DNA from 4 places in the Diaphorobacter sp. ED-3 genome. Region 1 is predicted to be linked to each of the others. Evidence: predicted binding sites of a transcription regulator. Region 1 holds the regulator's gene; each other region holds the start of a gene.

Region 1 (5,279 bases):
GACCATGCACAAGGCTCCGCGGAGCACGCTTCCGCTGAGAGCGGCAGTCAACAGTGCGGTATACAGCAGGCCGCATGGCAGGAGCGCCCAGGCCACACCCGCGGTCAGGAGCCCGCCAGGCCGAGAGACCAAGGGCTTGACCTTCGCCCAGGCAGCACGCCCCGCCCGCTCAACCCACAAGGGCTGCTGCGCTTGCACCATCATCATCCCGCCCCACGCGAGGATGAGCACGTGCATCAGCGTCCAAAGGGGGCGCAATGCCGAGGTGCTTTGCCCCAGCCATGCGAGTTGCTCCATAGCCAGCGCAACCACCGCCCCTGCGGCGCCGTAGCCAATCAGGCGCCCCACGTGAAACTGCGCTACCCGTTGGAGGATTCCGCGGCGGGACGCCCATTGAATGGTGTGGGTGGCGTCCGGCGTGCCACCCAGCCCCGTAAGCGCCGCGCAGGGAACAGAACACATCGCCAAACAGTGAGCCCCTCCCATCAGCCCCATCAGGAAGGCCGTCGTGGCCAGCGCCCACAGCATGGATCAAATAATCCGGGAAAAGCGAGCGCGGTTACGGTCAGCCTGCAGATACTTGTCGAACACCATGGCCACGCCGCGCACGAAATACCATCCCATGGGCGTGACTTCAACGCCCTCATCACTGATTTTCACCAAGCCCTGAGCCGCCATTTCTTGCAGTTGCTGTAATTCCGCATCGAAATAACTGCGGAAATCAATCAGCCAGGACTGTTCCAACGGCTCAAACAGTAATTCACCTTGGCACATCAACGCCATGATGACTGCGCGACGCACCAAGTCGTCCTTGGTCAACGCCAGCCCGCGCACCACAGGCAAATGCCCCTGGTTAATGCAGTCGTAATACTCGTCCAGCGTTTTCACATTTTGACTGTAAGTAGCGCCCACGCGCCCGATGGCAGAAACGCCCAGACCAATCAGGTCGCAATCGGGCTGCGTGCTATAGCCTTGGAAATTGCGGTGCAGCCTGCCTTGCCGCTTGGCCACCGCCAGCGCATCGTCTGGCAGAGCGAAATGGTCCATGCCCACGTAGACGTAGCCGGCTTCCTGGAACACATCAAGTGACCGGGCCAACATGGACACCTTGGCCGAAGCCATGGGCAACTCGGCCGTGATGATGCGTCGCTGCGACTTGAAGCGTTCTGGCAAGTGAGCGTACGCATACAGCGCGATCCGGTCTGGCCGCAACTCGGCTACCTGCTCCAAGGTGCGATCAAACGACTCCGGTGTCTGGCGCGGCAGCCCGTAGATCAAATCCACGTTCACCGATTCAAACCCGAGCTTCCGAGCCGCATCGACCAACGCGAACACCTTTTCGGCAGGCTGAATGCGGTGCACGGCCTTTTGTACTTCAGGGTCGAAATCCTGCACGCCAAAGCTCAGGCGATTGAAACCCAGCTCCGCCAACAATCCCAGCCGCGCTTCATCCACGGTCCGGGGGTCCACTTCTATGGAGTACTCCCCCCCAGGAACAAGGACGAAACTGCGCCTCAGCATGCCCATCAGTTCGCGCAAACCGTCATCCGTCAGGAAAGTAGGCGTGCCTCCGCCGAAATGCAGCTGGCTCACATGCTGACCCACACCGCAGTGCGCCGTATGCAGGTCGATTTCACGGCTGAGGTAACGCAAGTAGACCTCTGCCCGCTCCGGATGCCGGGTAATGATTTTGTTACACGCGCAGTAATAGCACAGCGATTCACAAAACGGGATGTGGACATAAAGCGACAACGGCATCGCCTTGGCTACCGACCCCACGCGACGCTGCTGCAGCGCAAGGATGTATTCCCGCTCGCCAAAGGCCTCGACAAAACGATCAGCAGTCGGATAAGAGGTGTAGCGCGGCCCTGGGACGTCAAAGCGACGCAGGAGCTCTGTTGTAACAACGGTCATGACGGGATTCCTTGCACTTTCATATCACTGTGCCGTAGAGTCCCCCATGAGTCCTTGACGTTGATCAAGCGCCCATGAGGTCCTTGTGGCGACAATTTGACTTCGGCTCAAAGTCGTCCGGCGGCCTACGGCATTCCATGTCTCCCAGCCGTTCAGAGGTAAGCTCAAGCCATGAACAGGGTTCCCATGCATACGAATCTCCAGACCATCAAAGTTGCCTGCTCAAACTGCAATCTGCGTGAGCTGTGCATGCCCGTGGGTCTGGACGACCAGCAACTCAAGCGCATCGATGACATTGTTGCTGTACGACGCAAGATCAAGCGTGGCGGCACGCTTTTCCGGAACGGTGAACCCTTCACATCCCTTTTTGCCATCCGCACCGGATTCTTCAAGACCTGTGTCGCCACCGAAGACGGTCGCGATCAAGTGACGGGTTTTCAAATGGCTGGCGAGATCATCGGCCTGGATGGCATCGTGAGTGACCGCCACACCTGCGATGCGGTAGCGCTTGAAGACGCCGAAGTATGCGTCATGCCTTTCGATCGTATTGAAGAGTTGTCGCGCGAAGTAACGGCATTACAGCACCATGTGCACAAGATCATGAGCCGCGAGATTGTTCGCGAGCATGGGGTCATGCTGTTGCTGGGGAGTATGCGTGCCGAGGAACGCCTTGCCGCATTCCTGTTGAATCTCGTACAACGCTTGCATGCCCGGGGTTTCTCACAATCCGAATTGGTGCTGCGCATGACACGCGAAGAGATCGGCAGCTACCTGGGATTGAAACTGGAAACCGTCAGCCGCACGTTTTCCAAGTTCGTGGAAGAAGGTATTGTGGAAGTAAAACAGCGCCATGTGCGCATCGTCGATACCGATGCGCTGAAGCGCATTGTCAACAGCCAGCAAGCCTGCCATTAAGCCTGGGTTTTTGCTGATTCATAACTGATCGGCGGAAAGATCAGGAAACGTATTTGGCGCAATCAGCCGGCCGCGCCCCTTTGGGCACGGGGCAGCGATTCAACTCAAAGGGCGAGAGTGACAACAGCGTCGTCAATGCGCTGGAAGCCATGAGTACGAACCAGAACGTGAAGAAGGCGATGGTATACACACCTTCGCGCGAGAGATGCAGGGGTTGATCAAACCACTGCAGCGCTTCTGGATCCACGAAGGCGAACACCACCATTTCCATGACGCCCGCCATCAAAAAGGCCGGCCACGCGATCCACATCAATCGTTGCATCCACATTCGCCCATCTCCTAGCAGGTGTAGTTGACAGCCTAGCATCTGTTCTCCGGCATGCAAAGAGGACTCGCCCTGCCGGTCAACGCGGTTGGTCCTCCAGCGGAGTAGCTGCATGGTTGCGCCCCTTCATGGCAGGCGTCATGTCGCCTCCTGACTCCTTCAGGGTCTCGTTGATGTTCAACCCCCGTTGGTAATAGTCTTCCGCGATGACGGGGTCGGGTTGGCTCACGGCCAGCCAGAGGGTCACGAAGCCCGCAATGATGACAATCACCGGCCCCGCGATGACAAGCCAGACATGGCCAAACGTCCACCAAGGCTTTCCTGCGTCTTCCAGATTCATGGGGAAATTACTCGGCATTTATACCAACTCCTCGCTCATTTATGAGCACAGCTTGTTCATTTGCATTCCACGACCGCCTTCAGCGGGGTACAAGGAACACGGATTTCTCTGCCACTTGGGCTTTATCACCCTGCGCTTGAATATCGAAATACACCGTATGCGATCCAGGAGATGCTGAGCCATACGGAATTTGAAGACGGACAACCACCCATCGGGATTCCGCCGGTCCAATGTCAATTACGGTCTCGGACGCCACTTCCAGCCCTTCCATACCGTGGGCGCTGATGGTGTAGCGCTGCGCCCCCTCCGTGGCGTTCATGATCTGCAGCCGGTAGATATTTTCCAGCTTGCCTCCCGCCACGATGCGCGAGAGCGCAGCGCGGTCGCGCACGATGTCCACCTTCAACGGCGTGCGTACCACCAAGCTGGCCAGCATGCCAATGCACAACACCACCAGCACCGCTGAATAGAACAACACACGGGGTCGCAGCACGCGTTTGAGCATTTGCGATTGGGTCCAGTGGTTCTTGACGCCGTTCTGCGTCGAGAAGCGAATCAGCCCGCGCGGATACTTCATCTTATCCATCACGGTATTGCAAGCGTCCACGCAGAGACCGCAACCAATGCATTCGTATTGCAGTCCGTTGCGAATATCGATACCCGTTGGGCAGACCTGGACACACAGCGTGCAATCGATGCAGTCACCCAGTCCCGCAGCTTTGTGATCTACGGTCTTGTTACGGGGCCCGCGAGGCTCGCCGCGCTCGGGATCGTAAGAGACGACCAGCGTGTCCCTGTCGAACATTGCGCTTTGGAAACGCGCATAAGGGCACATGTATTTGCACACCTGCTCGCGCAGGAATCCTGCGTTGCCGTACGTGGCCAACCCATAGAAGATCACCCAGAATATCTGCCACCCTCCTTGCAGGGCCAGCAACTCTTCCCCCAGCTCGCGAATCGGAACGAAATAGCCCACGAAGGTGAAGCCGGTCCAGAACGCGACCGCAATCCAAATGGCTTGCTTGACAGTTTTTTTCCAGATCTTCTCAAATGTCCACGGACCATTGTCCAGGCGCATACGGGCACTGCGGTCGCCTTCGACTTTGTGCTCGATCCACATGAACATTTCCGTGTATACGGTCTGGGGACAGGAGAAGCCGCACCACAGGCGTCCCGCCACTGCGGTAAACAGAAAAAGCGACAGCGCGGAAATAATCAGCAAACCCGTCAGATAAATGAAGTCCTGCGGGTAAAGCACCAAACCAAAAATATAGAAACGGCGTGCTCCGAGGTCAAAGAGCACCATTTGGCGCTGGCCCCACTCCAGCCATGGCAGGCCATAGAAAACCAGCTGTGTCAGAAACACCATCGCCCAACGCCAACGGGCGAACACTCCACTTATCGAGCGTGGATAAATTTTCTTTTGCGCCTCATAGAGCGAAATGACCTCGGTCTGCGAACTTTCGGCCCCCACTGGCGTGATAGGAATCACCTTACGGGGCTGACCTTCGGCTGGCTTCATGGTGGAATCTCAAAAAGGAAGTGCAACTTCCAAAACGCAAAACGGCCGGCGCCCCTCGACGGGGAGCCGGCCGCACAGGGAGCATCAGCGCGGGGCGCCGGCCTTATTGGACAAACCCCAGACGTATGCCGTCAACACCTTGATCTGTGCATCGGTCAACTTGCCCGCTTGGGCAGGCATCTCGTTGGTCTTGCCATTGTTGATCATAGCGGTGATGGCAGCTTCGCCCCAGCCATGCAGCCAGATGTCATCCGTCAGATTAG
Region 2 (5,279 bases), 750 kb from region 1:
CCATTTTGATAGCTGTTAACGCTTGATGGAAGAGCGTTAGGATCGGATTTGGCTTGTAATTCGCGCCGAAGGCGGCCCACCGCCATCGGCCGGCCCGGGCGCATGGCGATGCGCCAGAACGCCACGTCGCCCAGCTGCTTCATCATGGTGCGCGTGTGGTCGGCCTCGCCCACGCTCACACCGCCGCTGGTAATGATGGCGTCGGCCTCGGCGGCCGCACGGCGGAAGGCGGCTTCCAGCAGTGTGGGCTCGTCGCGCACCACACCCAGGTCGATCACCTGGACGCCCAGACGTGTCAGCAGGCCAAAGACCGTGTAGCGGTTGCTGTCGTACACCGCGCCCTCGCGCGGTGGCTCGCCCAGGCTGAGGATCTCGTCGCCCGTGGAGAAATAGGCCACGCGCACCCGGCGGTATACCGTCACTGTTTTTAGACCCAAACTGGCCACCAGGCCAATAGCAGCAGGCGCTAGAAGCTCTCCTTTTGATAGCGCTACGCGGCCTTGCATGAGGTCTTCCCCCAGCAGGCGGCGGTTGTCGCCGCGGCGCAGCACGTCGGGTGCAATGCGGATGTGGCCGTCGGGCTCGGCGGTGGTGAACTCCTGCGGCACCACGGTGTCCAGCCCTGTCGGCATGATGGCGCCGGTCATGATCTTCACGCACTCGCCTGCGGCCACGGTGCCGGTCCAGGCGGCGCCGGCAAAGGCTGTGGAGCCGACCGGGCGCAGCACCAGCGGTTGGCCGGGCTGCAGTTGGGCGCCGTCGAAGGCGTAGCCGTCCATGGCCGAATTGTCGTGCGGCGGCACGCTGACGGGCGAGACCACGTCCCGCGCCAGCACGCGGCCCAGGGCGTCGAAGATGCCGACTTCTTCGGTGCTGGTGACGGGCGCGACCAGGCGCTCCAGGAAGGTGTTCACATCGGCGGCACGCAGTGCCTGCGGGTCGTAGCCCTGCAACTCGGCGGCGATCTGGTCAATGGTTTTCATGCGGTACGGGCAAAGAGGGTTGCAGCTCAGCGGTGGCCCAGGCCTTCCAGGGCGTGCAGCTCGGCCAGAGTGTTGGCGTTGTAGAAAGCATGCGGGTCGTCTCCCGGCTGGTCGAACGGAACCACGGCGCAGGCGTGCTGTTCGGTCCAGCGGTCGATTTTGCGCCCGCCGCCCTGCGTGAAGCGCACCAGGCTCTCCAGCAGCGTCACGCGCAGCAGGCAAAACACCGGCTGGGTGCGCACGCGCACGGTGCCATCGCGCTCGTCGGCCTCGGGTGCCGCTGCCATGGCAATGTCGGCGCCCTCGCGCATGGCGGCCTGGGCCAGGCGTGCGGCAAGGTCTGGCGGGAACAGCGGTGTGTCGCAGGGCACGGTGAGCAGCCAAGGGGTCTCGCAGCGCTCCAGCCCTGTGAGAAAGCCCGCCAGCGGGCCTGCGTAGTCGGCAAGGCCATCAGGCCACACCGGCACTCCGAATGATTCATAGGCCGCCAGGTTGCGGTTGGCGTTGATCATCACGTCGCCCACTTGCGGCTGCAGCCGCATCAGCGTGTGCAGTGCCAGGGGCAGGCCGCGGAAGTTCTGCAGGCCTTTGTCCACCCCGCCCATGCGGGAGCCGCGGCCGCCGGCGAGGATGAGACCTGTGATGTCGTGGGTGTCGATCATGGGAAAGAAGAAGGGTGGTGAACGGCGCGCCGGGGCAGGTCCCTGCGGCGCGGCGGCGGCTCAGCCGCCGATGTAGCTCATCTCGATGCGCCGCTGGCCGCTGCCCGTCTCGGGTGGCAGGCTGGCACGCAGCTCGGAATAGCGGTCGCCGCGCCCCTGCCAGATGTGGGCGATGGCGGCGCTGATCTGCGCGTCGCTGGCATTGCCGCGCAGCAGGCTGCGCAGGTCCCAGCCTTGCGAGGCAAACAGGCACAGGTACAGCCGACCCTCCATGGACAGGCGCGCGCGGTTGCAGTCGCCGCAGAAGGCCTGCGTGACGCTGCTGATCACGCCCACTTCGCCCAAGCGCGGGTCGTGGCGACCGTCGGGGCCGGCGTAGCCCCAGCGCTTGGCGGTCTCGCCGGGGGACTGCGCGGCCAGCGGCACCAGCGGCAGCTCGGCCTGCAGCCGCGCGATGACTTCGGCGGAGGGCAGCACCTCATCCATGCGCCAGCCGTTGGTGGCGCCCACGTCCATGTATTCGATGAAGCGCAGTGTGATGCCGGTGCCGCGAAAGTGGCGCGCCATCGCCGGGATCTCGTGGTCGTTGGTGCCGCGCTTGACCACCATGTTGACCTTGATGTGCTCCAGGCCCGCCGCCTGCGCGGCCTCGATACCGGCGAGCACGTCGGCCACCGGAAAGTCCACGTCGTTCATGCGGCGGAACACGTCGTCCTGCAGGCTGTCCAGGCTCACGGTGACGCGCCGCAGGCCCGCGGCCTTGAGGGCGCGCGCCTTGCGCGCCAGCAGCGATCCATTGGTGGTCAGCGTGAGGTCGGGCACGCGGCCCTCCAGCGTGCGCAGTTCCGCCAACTGGGCAACCAGGTTCTCCAGGTCCTTGCGCAGCAGCGGCTCGCCGCCGGTGAGGCGGATCTTGCGCACGCCATGCGCCATGAACAGGCGCGCCAGCCGCGTGATCTCTTCAAAGCTCAGCAGGTCGCTGTGCGGCAGGTAGCGGTAGTGCTTGTCGAACACTTCCTTGGGCATGCAGTAGCCGCAGCGGAAGTTGCAGCGGTCCGTCACGCTGATGCGCAGGTCGCGCAAGGGACGGGAGAGCGTGTCCTGCAGCAGTCCGGTAGCGGGTGCCGCGGCCAGGAGCGCGGGGGGCTGCAGCACCTTGCTGCGCTGATCCACGAGGGGAATGACACGTTCAGCCATAGCGAAATTGTGCCCCATCGGCGTCGTAGGGGTATGGCGGCTGCCCGCTAAATTGATGTTGATCAATCTGCTGTCACGGCAGCGACATGAGGTGCCTTTGACCAGTGTCATAGGGGCGCGGGAGGGCGATTTGAGAATACGGCGCATGCAGAACCAACGCCCAGTCCCCACCCCTCCCTCCGTCGCCGCCTGCCGGCGCGGCCGCCGCACCGCTGTGCGCGCGCTGGCCACCGTGTTGCTGGTGCCGGCCCTGCCGCTGTCGGCCCAGGCGCGCATGGCCCTGGCCACGGCCATCAACCGCACGGCGCGCTTTCGGGCGCTGTCCCAGCGCACGGCCAAGGTCTACGGCCAGCTGTACCTGAACGTGGGTGCCGCGCGCGCCCGCGATGCGCTGGAACACACCCGCCGGCAGGTGCATTCCGGCTTCGAGGACATGGACCGCCAGAGCTGGCCGCCCGAGGTGGCGCGGCTGCTGGCGGACGTGCGCCGCAACGCGGACCGCCTGGACGCGCTCACGGCCCAGGCGCCGACGAAGGAGGGCTTTCAGGCCGTGTCGGCCCAGGCTGACCAGATGCTGGCTGCCGCCAACACCACCACCGAGGCCCTCGAGCGCCTGGCCCAGGCGCCCACGGCACGCCTGGTCAACACCGCCGGGCGCCAGCGCATGCTGTCGCAGCGCCTGGCCAAGAACTATGAGCTGTTGGCCGCCGGCCTTGACAGCCGCACGGTGCGCGAGCAGATGACGGGCGACGCCGATGAGTTCCAGCGTGCCCTCGCGCAGTTGAACAAGGCGCCTATCTCCACCCCTGCCATCCGCTCGGCACTGGAACTGGGCCAGGCGCAGTGGGTGTTTTTCGAGGCCGCCCTCAAGCGCCAGCCAGACCCGCGCGGCCTGGAAAACGTGGCCACCACCAGCGAGCGCCTGCTGGAGGTTACGGACAGCTTGACTTCGCTGTACGAGGTGGCCCTGCAGGACGTGCTGGGCTGACCCCTGCGGGCACAAGAGCAACTGCGTGTCTCATCGGCGCGGCGCCCGACTGCGCCGCCTTTCCCGGGGGAGGGAAGGCCGACGTGGCTGGGCTGGTTGCGCCGCTGGGCAGCAGCTGTGGCGCGCGGGACACGGCCCTGGCTCGACCGCCCCAGCCGCGCGCCCCCGGCGGATGTGCCACGCCACTCTCCACTCTCTTTACTAACCAGGGGCTGGCTAACCAGGGGTTGGCGCAGGCCGTCCGTCGGGCCGAGCCGTTCAAGCGCTATTCAGCCTCCGCGAGTGGCGGCATGGTGAACCTGAGCCGCGCGCCTGCACATGCGGTCGATCTAAATCAGGCCTATGGGCAAAAAGTGCCTCTAGCGCCCGTGTAGAAAGCGCGGGCAGCTATTGAATCGGGAGCGATTGCCGATCAGGCTGCCTTCGGCGTGCGCGGCGCGCGGCCGTAGAACTGCGGGTAGTGCTCCTTCACTCCTTGACCGCTGAAGTCCCAACCCGTGCACTGGCCCAAGTGGCGCGGCGGCTCGTCGCCTTCATTCTGGAATGCGGCGTGAATCGTCTGGAACGTGGCCGTGGCCAGGTTGAACAGCAGTTCCCGCAGATGGGTGCAACCGGCCACGCCGCCCAGGTGGGTCTGGATGGACTGGCGCCAGCCGCGCGCCATGCTGCAGCCCACCATCGCCTGCAGGGCGCGCTGCGCTTGTGTGCAGCCCGCCAGGGGGTGGGCATCCATGGCGGATTCGATGGCGCGCACCACCAGGTCGCGGTCCACGGTGACGCGCAGCCACAGGTGGTGGATGGGTTCGCCCGCGCGGCGCACGCCGTCCGGGTAGCGCAGCGACGGCAGGTCCTGCGGCTTGCTGTCGTGCAGCTCGCCCTCGATGTCCCAGAGCCCGTCCTCGCGCTCGTAACCCTGGTAGGTGACGCGTCGGACATGGCGGGCAGTGCGGGGGGCAGGGGATGACAGAGGCATGGGGTCGAGATGGGAAACGTATCAGCGGCCAAGCGAGCACTGGCGGGGCACCGCAGGGCACGCGGCTCGCAGGGATCAGCCGTGGCGGATGGCCACGGTCTTGAGGGTGGTGAAGCCGTAGAGCGCCTCGAAACCCTTCTCGCGTCCGTGTCCGCTGGACTTCACGCCGCCAAACGGCAATTCGACGCCGCCGGCTGCGCCGTAGTTGTTGATGAATACCTGGCCGCTGGCAATGCGCCGCGCCATGCGGAACTGGCGCGCGCCATCGCGCGTCCACACGCCCGCCACCAGGCCAAAGGGCGTGCCGTTGGCGAGCTCCACGGCGTGGTCTTCGTCGTCGAAGGGCATGGCGGCCAGCACGGGGCCGAAGATTTCCTCCTGCGCCAGGCGGTGCTGCGCCGGTACGTCGCGCAGCAGGGTGGGGGCCTGGTAGAAGCCCGTGTCGGGCGCTTCGTCCACCACGGTGCCCTGCGCGG
Region 3 (5,279 bases), 1.1 Mb from region 1:
GGGCAGAGACGAGGCCAGGCTGGCGAAGAACACGGGCACGGTGCCGGCCATCACGTCCACCATGGCCGGGCCGCCGCCGCGGTAGGCCACGTGGGTCATCCGGGCGCCGGTCTTCATGGCGAACAGCTCGGCCGCCAGGTGTTGCGCGGAGCCGTTGCCCGACGAGGCGTAGTCCACCTTGCCGGGGTTGGCTTTCACGTGGGCGACCAGGTCCTTGGCCGTGCGCCCGGGAAAGCCCGGGTTCACCACCAGCACGTTGGGCACCTTGAGCATCAGCGATACCGGCGCGAACGCCTGGAGCGTGTCGAACGGCATGCGCTTCTTGAGCGCGGGGTTCTGCGCGTGGTTGGAGGCGTCCACCATCAGCGTGTAGCCGTCCGCGGGCGCGGCCATCACGGCCTGCGCTCCGATGATGCCGCCGCCGCCCGCGCGGTTGTCGATCACCACGGGCTGGCCCCAGATCTGCGAGAGCTTGGGGCCCAGGATGCGGGCCACGGCATCCACTGTGCCGCCTGGCGGGTAGGTCACCACCAGCTTCACGGGCTTGTTGGGAAAGCCGGCCGGGGCCTGGGCGTGCACGGCCGGCGCGAGGGTCAGTGCCAGAGCGGCGAGGGCGATGGAACGTCGTTGCATGGTGTCTCCTTGTCAGATGGCGGGGGGAATGCGGAACAGCTCGGCGGCCGTTGCGCCGAGGATGCGGCGGCGCTGCGCGGCGTCGGGCACCCAGTCGGCGAGCGCGCCCAGGCTGCGCGCGTAGTCGGCCTGGTCCTGGTGCTGCGTGTGGGGCCAGTCGCTGCCCCACACGAGGCGCTCGGGCCCGAAGGCGTCCAGCAAGGCGCGGGCGCAGGCGCGCGCGCCCTCGGCATCGGCCTGCGGCACGCCGCGTGCGTTGCGGTAGGCGGCGGAGAGCTTGACCCAGACGCGGCCCGACGCGGCGCGGCGCAGCAGCGCGGCGAAGCCGGGGTCGCCATCCGCCTGCGCGGCATGGGGCCGGCCGAAGTGGTCCACCACGATGCGGCAGCCGGCGGGCAGTGCGGCGTCCAGCAGCGCGGGCAGGTCTGCCGCCTCGCGGTGCAGCTCCAGGTGCCAGTCCAGTGCCTTCAGGCGGGCCAGGAAGGTCTGCCAGCCGGGCGTGCCGAGGTCCGGCAGCGGCTGGCCCATGAGGTTCAGCCGCACGCCGACCACGCCTGCGGCGTCGAGGCTGGCGAGTTCTTTCTCATCCGCCGCGGGGGCCGTCATCACCACGCCGCGCAGGCGCCCGGGATGGGCGCGCAGCGTGTCCAGCAGGAAGCGGTTGTCGTTGCCCAGGAAGCTCGGCTGCACCAGCACGCCGTGCGTGATGCCGTGGGCGTCCAGCAGGCCCAGGTATTGGGCGGGCGTGGCGTCGAATGCCGGCGCATAGCGGCGCGCCGAGGCCAGCGGCAGGCGCTGGAGGAAGACATGCGCATGGCTGTCCACCGCCACGGGCGCGGCGGCGCGGGCCGTAAGCGGGTGCGGATGCGGCGGTGTGCCTGGGTGAGCGGACATGGGGATGGGCGCCTGTGCGGAAGGGTTGGCGCGACTGTAGGCAGCCGGGTGCGCGCGCGTGAGTGGCGCGCGGGTGCCCATCCATAAGCTGCCGTTATGGCTGCCGCGCTGGCGGCGCCGCAGCCCCTCCCCGGAGGGGAATCAGGGCCGCTGTGCGTGGCCTGCCGCCGTAGGCCAGGCCGGGCGCCGCCCCGTGAGCTGGCTGACGATGGCCGCCTTCAGCGGCGGCAGCCGGCTGGCGCCCGCCAGTACGGCCTGGCGCAGCAGGCGGGGCAGCGGCCGGTCGTCGGTGTACAGGCGCACGATGGCATTCGTGCCCTGGTACAGCGGCCAGGCGTGGCGGTGATGGCCGCGCGCGTAACCCTCCAGCACGCTGGCGGCGCCGATGTCCGCGCCGCGCTCGCGTGCCTGGGTGAGAGTGCGCGTGAGGCTGTCCACACCCGCCAGCCCCAGGTTGAACCCGTGCGCCGTCACCGGGTGCATGCCGACGGCCGCGTCACCCAGCAGCGCGCAGCGCGCGGCGGCGAAGCGGTGCGCATACACGGCGACCAGCGGGTAGGCGTGGCGCTCGCCCACCAGCCGCATGGCGCCCAGGCGGTCCTTGAACTGGGCTTGTACGCGTGCGGCGAATGCCTCAGGGGGCAGTGCCAGCAGCTCCTGCGCATGCGCCGCGCCGGTGGTGACCACGGCCGAGCACATCGGCGCGCCATCGACCAGGTCGCCCGGCAGCGGCAGGATCGCCAGCGTCTGCTCGTAGCCGAAGCACTCGTGCGCGACCTCGTGGTGCGGCAGTTCGTGGCGCAGGCGGCAGACGATGACCGTGCGGCCGAAGTCGTGCATGGCTGCGCCAATGCCCAACTGGCGCCGTGTGGCGGAAAAGCGGCTGTCGGCCGCCACCAGCAGCGGGGCCTGCAGACGCTGGGGCGCTGCGTCGAGGTTGCGGGTGGCGGTGTATTCCAGCTCGGCATGTGCGGGCGTGACGGCCACGCGCGTGACGCGCGCCTCGGTGACCAGTCGTACGCCGGGCGTGTGCGCGGCTACCTCGTAGGCCGTGCGGCGCAGCGCGTGGTTGGGCACGATCCAGCCCAGATGCTGGACGCCGCTGCCGCCTGCGTGCAGCTGCATGGCCCCGCGCTGGCCCACGGGGCCGTCGTGCACCTGGGCCTCGCGCAGCAGGCCGATCTCGTGCGCGGCCAGGCGCTGCCAGCTGCCGATGCGCTGCAGCGTCGCCACGCTGGGGTGGGTGAGTGCGATCTCGCGCCCGTCGGCCGGGGGCGCGGCCAGCGTGGAAGCGGGTTGCTGCTCCAGCACCGTCACCTGCATGCCGGCCTGGGCCAGCGAGGCCGCCAGCGACAGCCCGGCAGGCCCCGCACCCACGATGAGCACGTCGCTGCGCTGAGAGGAAACGTCTTGTGTTGTCATGATTCAGAAACAGGCCGCCGGCAGTGGCAACAGCGGGCAATTGTCGGCAGGGCGGAAAGCGGCGATCTTGCCTTGCGTCAAGCACGGCGGCCATGCGGCCGCCTCCTACGCCGGGCGGGCGATGGTCTTACTACAGTGGAGAACCCTGCAACCAGCAAGCAAAGGACCCGACATGCGCGTGGACATCTACCGCCGATCCGAAGCCGAGGGGCGTTATTCCCATCTGGCCGTGCCCGAGGGCAAGCCCATACCGCAGGAGGCCATCAATACCGATTGGAACTGCGAGCACCGCGCCGTGGAACGGGACGAAACCCAGGCGCACTGGAACGACCTTGGTATTCCCGAGCCCGGACGGCAGCTGCGCGACAAGGGCTATGCCATCACCAGCGTGACGGAGCAGCCGCGGCGCTGAGGCCAGGTGCGGCCGGCCAGGTGCCGCCGGCGAGGTGCGGCCGGCAAGGTGCGGCCGGCAAGTTGTCACGTGCGTGGCGCGCACGGAGGCAGCGACCGCGCTAGGCTGTGCGCATGGAGACACACCACAACATCCCCCCAACACACCCGCCTTACGCGCCCCAGATACGCCGCTACCAGGATTGGCTGCAGGCGCAGCACGGCCTGCGCTTTGACGATTACGACGCGCTCTGGCGCTGGTCCACCACCGATCTGGACGCCTTCTGGCAGAGCGTCTGGGACTATTTCGACCTGCAGTCACCCACGCCGCACCGCGCGGTACTCGCAAAGAACGTGATGCCCGGCGCGCAGTGGTTCCCCGGCGCGCAGGTGAACTACGCGCGCCAGGTGCTGCGCCATGTGGGCGCCGCACAGGCCGCGGGCCAGCCGGCCCTCATCGGCCGCAACGAACGCGGCGAGCGCCGCGAGCTGTCCTGGCCCGCGCTGCGCCGGCAGGTGGCGGCGCTGGCGCTGCACATGAGGGCCCAAGGCGTACAGCCCGGCGATCGCGTGGCAGCCTACCTGCCCAACATCCCCGAGACCATCGTCGCCTTCCTGGCCTGCGCCAGCATCGGCGCGGTGTGGAGCCTGTGCGCGCCCGACATGGGCACGCACGCGGTGCTGGACCGCTTCCGCCAGATCGCACCGACGGTGCTGTTGGCCGTGGACGGCGTCACCTATGGGGGGCGCGACCATGACCGTTGCGACGTGCTGGCGGAACTGCGCGCGCAACTGCCCACGCTGCGCCACGTGGTGCTGGTGAACAACCTGGATGCTTCAAAAACAGTAGCTGATACCGCTTGCTACGCAAGCGTCATCGCCCGAAATGATGCAGAGACTGCGGCCTTTGAACCGGCGTGGCTGCCGTTCGACCACCCGCTGTGGATCGTCTATTCCAGCGGCACCACCGGCCTGCCCAAGCCCATCGTGCACGGCCATGGCGGCATGATGCTGGTGATGCTGCAGCTGGCGGTGCTGCACAACGACATCGGCTGCAGCTACGCGCCCAACTCCCTGGGCGAGCGCTACCACTGGTACAGCTCCACCGGCTGGATCATGTGGAACGCCCAGGTCGGCGGCCTGCTGGGCGGCACCACCTGCGTGCTGTACGACGGCAACCCCGGCGGCAGCAAGGAGCGGCCCGACTGGACAGTGCTGTGGCGCATGGCGGCCGAGGAGCGCGTGACCTTCTTCGGCGCTGGCGCCGCGTTCTACGGCCACTGCATGAAGGCCGGGATCACACCTGCGGCCTGCGGCGATCTGTCGGCGATCCGCGTGCTGGGCTCCACGGGGTCGCCGCTGCCTGCCGAAGTGCAGCGGTGGGGATCGCAACTCCTGGCCAGCGCGGGCGTGCCTCAGGTCTGGTGGTGCAACATCTCCGGCGGCACCGACTTCGCGGGCGCCTTCATCGGCGGCAATCGCGAGCTGCCGCAAACGCCCGGGCGCATGCAGTGCCGCATGCTGGGCGCAGCCGTCGAGGCCTGGGACGAGCAGGGCCGCCCGGTGCTGGACGCCGTGGGCGAACTGGTGTGCACCCAGCCCATCCCGTCCATGCCCTTGTTCCTGTGGGGCGACGCCGATGGCGCGCGCTACCGCGCCAGCTACTTCGAGATGTACCCGCCCGGGCATGGCCGCAGGCCCGGCGGCGGGGATCTGGGGCCCGAGGCCGGGGCCGTCTGGCGCCACGGCGACTGGATCGAGATCGGCTCCAGCGCCCACCCCGGCTGCGTGATCTACGGCCGCAGCGACGCCACCATCAATCGCCACGGGTTGCGCATGGGCACGAGCGAGATCTACAGCGCCGTCGAGGCCCTGCCCGAGGTGCTCGACAGCCTGGTCGTGGACCTGGAATACCTGGGCCGCGCCAGCTACATGCCGCT
Region 4 (5,279 bases), 1.7 Mb from region 1:
CAGCCCGCACTGCAGGGCCGACAGGCTCACGATGGGCTGCGTGCCGCAGAGGTAGCGTGCGATACCCGGTGCGGGCTGGTAGTCGGGCGTGAAGGCGAAGGGCGCGGCATGGCCGAACCAGCCCGACAGCGGCTGCGCAAATGTCGCATCCGGGCGGTCCGCCAGGCGCGGGTGCACCCACACGAAGGCGGGCGCGCCAGGGCCGCCATTCAGGTACTTGTAGCTGCAGCCCACCGCATAGTCGGCATTCGCGTCCAGCAGGTGCACGGGCACGGCGCCCGCGCTGTGGCACAGGTCCCAGACGCACAGAATGCCGTGGGCGTGCGCCTGCGCGGTCACGGCTGCCATGTCGTGCATGGCGCCGGTGCGGTAGTTCACGTGGGTGAGCAGCAGGACGGCGACCTGGGGCGTCAGCCGCGTGGCGATTTCCTCGGGCTCCACCAGCACCAACTCCAGTCCGTACTCCTGGCACACGGACTGGGCGATGTACAGGTCGGTGGGGAAGTTGCTGCGCTCGCTGACGAGCTGGGTGCGACCGGGATGGTCCGCGCGGGCCACGCGCGCGGCAGCCGACAGCACCTTGTACAGGTTGACCGAGGCGGTGTCGGTGAACACCACCTGGTCCGGCCCTGCACCGATCCAGGGGGCGAACTGGTTGCCCAGGCGCTGCGGCATGCTGACCCAGCCAGCCTTGTTCCACGAGGTGATGAGGTCCTGTCCCCATTCCTGCTGCACTACATGGGCCACGCGCGCCGGCGTGGCGCGGGGCAGGGCGCCCAGAGAATTGCCGTCCAGGTAGATCACGTCCTCGGGCAGGCTGAAATGGTCGCGCAGGCTGCGCAGCGGGTCCTGCGCATCGCGTGTGCGGCACTCTTGCAAGGTAGTCATGTGGTTTGTGCTATTAATAAAGTAGCTGTTAGCGCTTGCTGCATGAGCGTTAGAGGCTAAAACGGCTTAATAGTCATGCGCGCGGCGGCAGCGCACGCAGCACGGCGCGCACGGGCGATGCGTCGGCCGTGGTGAGCTTGAGCGGCAGTGCGATGAGTTCGTAGTCGCCCTCGGGCACATCGTCCAGCACCAGGTTCTCCAGCACGCGCAGGCCACGCCGGCGGATCACCTGGTGGCTGAGCAGCGGCTTGCTGCCGGCGGGGTCGATGCTGGCGGTGTCGATGCCCACGAGCACTACGCCGGCGTCGGCCAGGCGCTCGATGGTGTCGGGCGCGTAGGCCGTGAGGCCCGCGTCCCAGCGGTCCACGGGCATGCGGGCGTAGGTGCGCACCAGCACCCGCGGCGGCAAAGTGCCCGTCATTGCATGGGCAATGTGGGGCCATTCGATGAGCGGCCCACAGTCCAGCGCATGCACCACGCGGCAGGGGCCGATGAAGGCTTCCAGCGGCAGGGCGCCGATGGCTGCGCCGTCCGCTGCGTAGTGCAGGGGCGCGTCAGCGTGCGTGCCCACGTGGGGCGAGAGCGTGAGTGCACTCACGTTCACCGGGCAGCCGGGGCCCAGTGTGGCGCTCCACTGCTGCTGGTAGGGTGTATCGCCCGGGAACACCGGGCTACCCGCATGCACGGGGGCAGAGATGTCCCACAGCGCGGGCGATGGCGTGGAGGTGGCGGTCATGCCGCGCATGCTATGCGCGGCGGAGGGGTGGGTAAATGGTTTATCCCTGATGGGTGACTCATTTGGATAATCCATTCTCACAGAGACATTTTTGGGTTAAATCATGCAAGCCGAGATCGACCGTACCGACCGCCAGCTGCTGCGCGCGCTGCAGGACAACGCCCGCCTGACCTCCGGCGAACTGGCCGAAATGGCGCACCTGTCGCAGTCGCCCTGCTGGCGGCGCGTGAAGCGGCTGGAGGACGCCGGGGTAGTGCGCGGCTACCACGCGCAGCTGGACCGGCGTGCGGTGGGGCTGGGTGTGATGGCTTTCGTGATGGTGGGCATCGACCACCAGACGGAGGCGCTGTCCGTGGCGTTCGAGGAGGCGGTGTGCGCCATTCCCGAGGTGGTGCTGTTCCACGGCATCTCGGGCCCCGCGGACTTCCTGCTGGTGGTCGTGACGACCGACCTGGACGCGTATTCCGAGCTGCTGCAGCGGCGCCTGCACCGCCTGCCCGGCGTGCGCCAGGTACAGACCTATTTTTCGCTGCAGGAGTTCAAGGGGCGCATCGGCGGGTTGCCCGTGTGAAAGCGGGTCCTGCGGCGTTCAGAGCACCAGCCCGTCCAGTGCCGGCAGATGGTGGCGCTGGCGGGCGCGGTTGCAGGCAGCGCTGCCGGCTTCGAATTCGCGGCAGGGCGAGGGGCGCCACTCGTAGATGCCGCAGGCCGCGCGCAGGCCCACCTGGCCCGTGAGGGCCGAGCAGCGCGGCTGCGCATGGTCCGTGCCCCGCATGCGTGCAGTGTGGTCCGTGACCGGCACCACCAGCCCATCGGGAACGCAGCCGCCCAGCTCCTCCGTCTCATGTACCGAGAAGTCCACGCGAAAGCTGGCGCAGCAGGCGCCACAGGTCAGGCAGGGGTGAAGAGTGGTCATGGCGTACGTCGCAGGGGGTGCCATTGTGACGCGCCACAGGTCCTGATGTGCATCAATCCAGCAGCGTGCAGTTCCATTAGAATGAGAATTACTTTTATTCATTGACTGCAATACAACATGCTTCACACGGGGAATGACGCCGCGCAGCCGCGGGGGCTGGATACCTTGCCGCATGGCGTGCCGGCCACGGTTGCCGGGCTGCTGCCAGCGCAGGATGGCCGGTCGCAGGCCATGGTGCTGCGCCTGATGGAGATCGGTTTCCTGCCCGGCGAGCCCGTGCGCGTGATTGCCCGGGGCTTTCCCGCGGCCGACCCCCTGGCCGTTCGCGTGGGCCAGGCCACTTTTGCCCTGCGCCGCCATGAGGCGGCCCTGGTGCAGGTGCGCGTGGATGCGCTGGAGGCCGCGGCATGAGCACGGCGGCATCTCCCCTGCACATCGCGCTGCTGGGCAACCCCAACTGCGGCAAGACGGCGCTGTTCAATGTGCTGACCGGCGCACGCCAGAAGGTGGCCAACTACGCGGGCGTCACCGTGGAGCGCAAGGAAGGCCTGTTCACCACCGCCAGCGGCCGGCGCGTGCGCGTGTTGGACCTGCCCGGCGCCTACAGCCTGCACGCGCAGAGCCTGGACGAGGCCGTCACCCGCGATGTGGTCACCGGCCGCCGCCCAGGAGAGGCCATGCCCGAGCTGCTGGTCTGCGTGACCGATGCCACGCACCTGCGCCTGAACCTGCGCCTGGTGTTGGAGGCGCGCGACCTGGGCCTGCCCATGGTGCTGGTGCTGAACATGAGTGATATGGCACAGCAGCAGGGCATCCAGATCGACCGCGAAGTCCTGGCGCGCGAACTGGGCCTGCCCGTGGTGACCACCGTGGGCGTGCGCGCCGACGGGGCGCGCGAGCTGCTGCAGTGGCTGGACACGGCCACCCCGCAGGCCGCCCGCGGCGCCGCCGTGGGCACGCAGGCGCCACCGCCCGTCAATGCGCTGGAGGAAGACCGCCCGCAGCGCGTGCAGCAATTGCACCAGGAAGTGCGCCGCATCATGGGGCTGGCCGTGCGCGAGCCCGCGCTGCGCCTGCAGCGCGACGACCGCATCGACGCCGTGGTGCTGCACCCGCTGTGGGGCACGCTGCTGCTGGCGGTGACGCTGTTCCTGATGTTCCAGGCCGTGTTCAGCTGGGCAGAGGTGCCCATGGGCTGGATCGAAGGCGCCACGGCCGCCGTGGCCGAATGGCTGAACGCCCACATGGCCGAGGGGCCGCTGCGCAGCCTGCTGGCCGACGGCGTGATCGCCGGCGCAGGCGGGGTGCTGGTGTTCCTGCCGCAGATCCTGATCCTGTTCTTCTTCATCCTGGCGCTGGAGGAATCCGGCTACCTGCCGCGCGCGGCCTTCCTGCTGGACCGGGTAATGGGCACCGTCGGCCTGTCGGGACGCTCGTTCATCCCGCTGCTGTCCAGCTTCGCTTGCGCGGTGCCGGGCATCATGGCCACGCGCTCCATTCCGGACTGGCGCGACCGGCTCGTCACCATCCTCATCGCGCCGCTGATGACCTGTTCGGCCCGCCTGCCGGTGTACGCGCTGCTCATCGCGGCCTTCATTCCTGATCGCACGGTGGCGGGGCTGTTCAACCTGCAGGGGCTGGTGCTGTTCGCGCTGTACCTGGGCGGCATCGTGAGCGCCATGGCCGTGGCGGCCGTTGCGCGGCTCGCGCGGCGCGGCGACGGCGCCACGCCGCTGCTGATGGAGCTGCCCGCCTATCGCTGGCCCAGCGTGCGCAACCTGGCGCTGGGGCTGTGGGAGCGCGCGGGCATCTTCCTGCGCCGCGTGGGCGGCATCATCCTGCTGGTCACCATCCTGCTGTGGTTCCTGTCGTCGTACCCCGCGCCGCCGGCCGACGCCACGGGGCCGGCCATCGAATACAGCTTCGCCGGGCGCATCGGCGCGGCGCTGGAGGTGATCTTTGCGCCCATCGGCTTCAACTGGCAGATCAGCATCGCCCTGGTGCCCGGCATGGCCGCGCGCGAGGTGGCGGTGAGTGCTCTGGGCACGGTGTACGCGATTGCCGCTTCGGCCGACGACACGGCCGCGCAGCTCGCACCCATGCTGGCGGCGCAATGGTCGCTGGCCACGGCGCTGTCGCTGCTGGTGTGGTTCATCTTCGCGCCGCAGTGCGTCTCCACCATCGCCGCCGTGCGCCGCGAGACCAACGGCTGGCGCTGGCCGCTCGTCATGACGGGCTATCTCTTCGCACTGGCCTATGCGGCCAGCTTCATCACCTACCGCGTGGCCTTGGCGCTGGGCGGTGGTTGAAAACCGTCACCAAGGAGCAGAACCATGTGGCAAGACATTCTCACCGCCGTGATCGTGGCCGTGGCCGCCCTGGCGCTGCTGTGGCGCTGGCTGCCACAGCGCTGGCGCGCCCGCGCCGCGCGCGTGCATCCGGCACTGGCGCCCATGGCCAAGACCGGCAGCAGTTGCGGGGGCTGCAATGCCTGCGCCGGAGACCGCTGCGCGCCGGCACGCAAGCCCTGAAGCCGGGACAGCCCGGTCGCGGGCCTAAAAGCATAGCTGCTGGCGCTTGTCAGGCAAAGGTTTCAGTATCAAAACTATCTGAAATCATTGCCTGGAAAGCGCCAGCAGCTCTTCTTTTTGAAGAACCACTTCAAGCGGCCTGCGGCCACTCCTGCGTGTCGCCATCCGTCAACGGCGGCAGGCCCAGCTTGGCGCGCGTGTCGTGGCA

Evidence for each region. The regulator FNR, encoded in region 1, switches genes on or off when oxygen is low (the NO sensors DNR and NnrR bind a similar motif). The targets are predictions, from matches to a motif close to TTGATNNNNATCAA.
Region 2: the regulator FNR is predicted to act here: its motif matches at 2,895-2,908, upstream of PCQ86_RS09855 (type IV pili methyl-accepting chemotaxis transducer N-terminal domain-containing protein).
Region 3: the regulator FNR is predicted to act here: its motif matches at 3,017-3,030, upstream of ubiM (5-demethoxyubiquinol-8 5-hydroxylase UbiM).
Region 4: the regulator FNR is predicted to act here: its motif matches at 2,583-2,596, upstream of PCQ86_RS14115 (FeoA family protein).

The regions. Positions count from the first base shown of each region.
Region 1 covers NZ_CP115182.1:1,234,655-1,239,933, reverse strand. The annotation lists gene PCQ86_RS06035 (sulfite exporter TauE/SafE family protein) at 1-528, opposite strand, end outside; gene hemN (oxygen-independent coproporphyrinogen III oxidase) at 532-1,914, opposite strand; gene fnr (fumarate/nitrate reduction transcriptional regulator Fnr) at 2,086-2,829, shown strand; gene PCQ86_RS06020 (hypothetical protein) at 2,870-3,157, opposite strand; gene PCQ86_RS06015 (FixH family protein) at 3,234-3,512, opposite strand; gene ccoG (cytochrome c oxidase accessory protein CcoG) at 3,574-5,016, opposite strand; gene ccoP (cytochrome-c oxidase, cbb3-type subunit III) at 5,101-5,279, opposite strand, start outside.
Region 2 covers NZ_CP115182.1:1,989,294-1,994,572, forward strand. The annotation lists gene moeA (molybdopterin molybdotransferase MoeA) at 1-983, opposite strand, end outside; gene mobA (molybdenum cofactor guanylyltransferase MobA) at 1,010-1,645, opposite strand; gene moaA (GTP 3',8-cyclase MoaA) at 1,706-2,842, opposite strand; gene PCQ86_RS09855 (type IV pili methyl-accepting chemotaxis transducer N-terminal domain-containing protein) at 2,988-3,830, shown strand; gene PCQ86_RS09860 (DUF2889 domain-containing protein) at 4,243-4,803, opposite strand; gene PCQ86_RS09865 (aldehyde dehydrogenase family protein) at 4,879-5,279, opposite strand, start outside.
Region 3 covers NZ_CP115182.1:158,745-164,023, forward strand. The annotation lists gene PCQ86_RS00790 (tripartite tricarboxylate transporter substrate binding protein) at 1-633, opposite strand, end outside; gene PCQ86_RS00795 (amidohydrolase family protein) at 646-1,527, opposite strand; gene ubiM (5-demethoxyubiquinol-8 5-hydroxylase UbiM) at 1,669-2,949, opposite strand; gene PCQ86_RS00805 (DUF6139 family protein) at 3,122-3,361, shown strand; gene PCQ86_RS00810 (acetoacetate--CoA ligase) at 3,475-5,279, shown strand, end outside.
Region 4 covers NZ_CP115182.1:2,891,586-2,896,864, reverse strand. The annotation lists gene kynU (kynureninase) at 1-888, opposite strand, end outside; gene kynB (arylformamidase) at 962-1,633, opposite strand; gene PCQ86_RS14125 (Lrp/AsnC family transcriptional regulator) at 1,728-2,195, shown strand; gene PCQ86_RS14120 (YkgJ family cysteine cluster protein) at 2,214-2,540, opposite strand; gene PCQ86_RS14115 (FeoA family protein) at 2,658-2,951, shown strand; gene feoB (ferrous iron transporter B) at 2,948-4,849, shown strand; gene PCQ86_RS14105 (hypothetical protein) at 4,874-5,071, shown strand; gene PCQ86_RS14100 (YkgJ family cysteine cluster protein) at 5,202-5,279, opposite strand, start outside.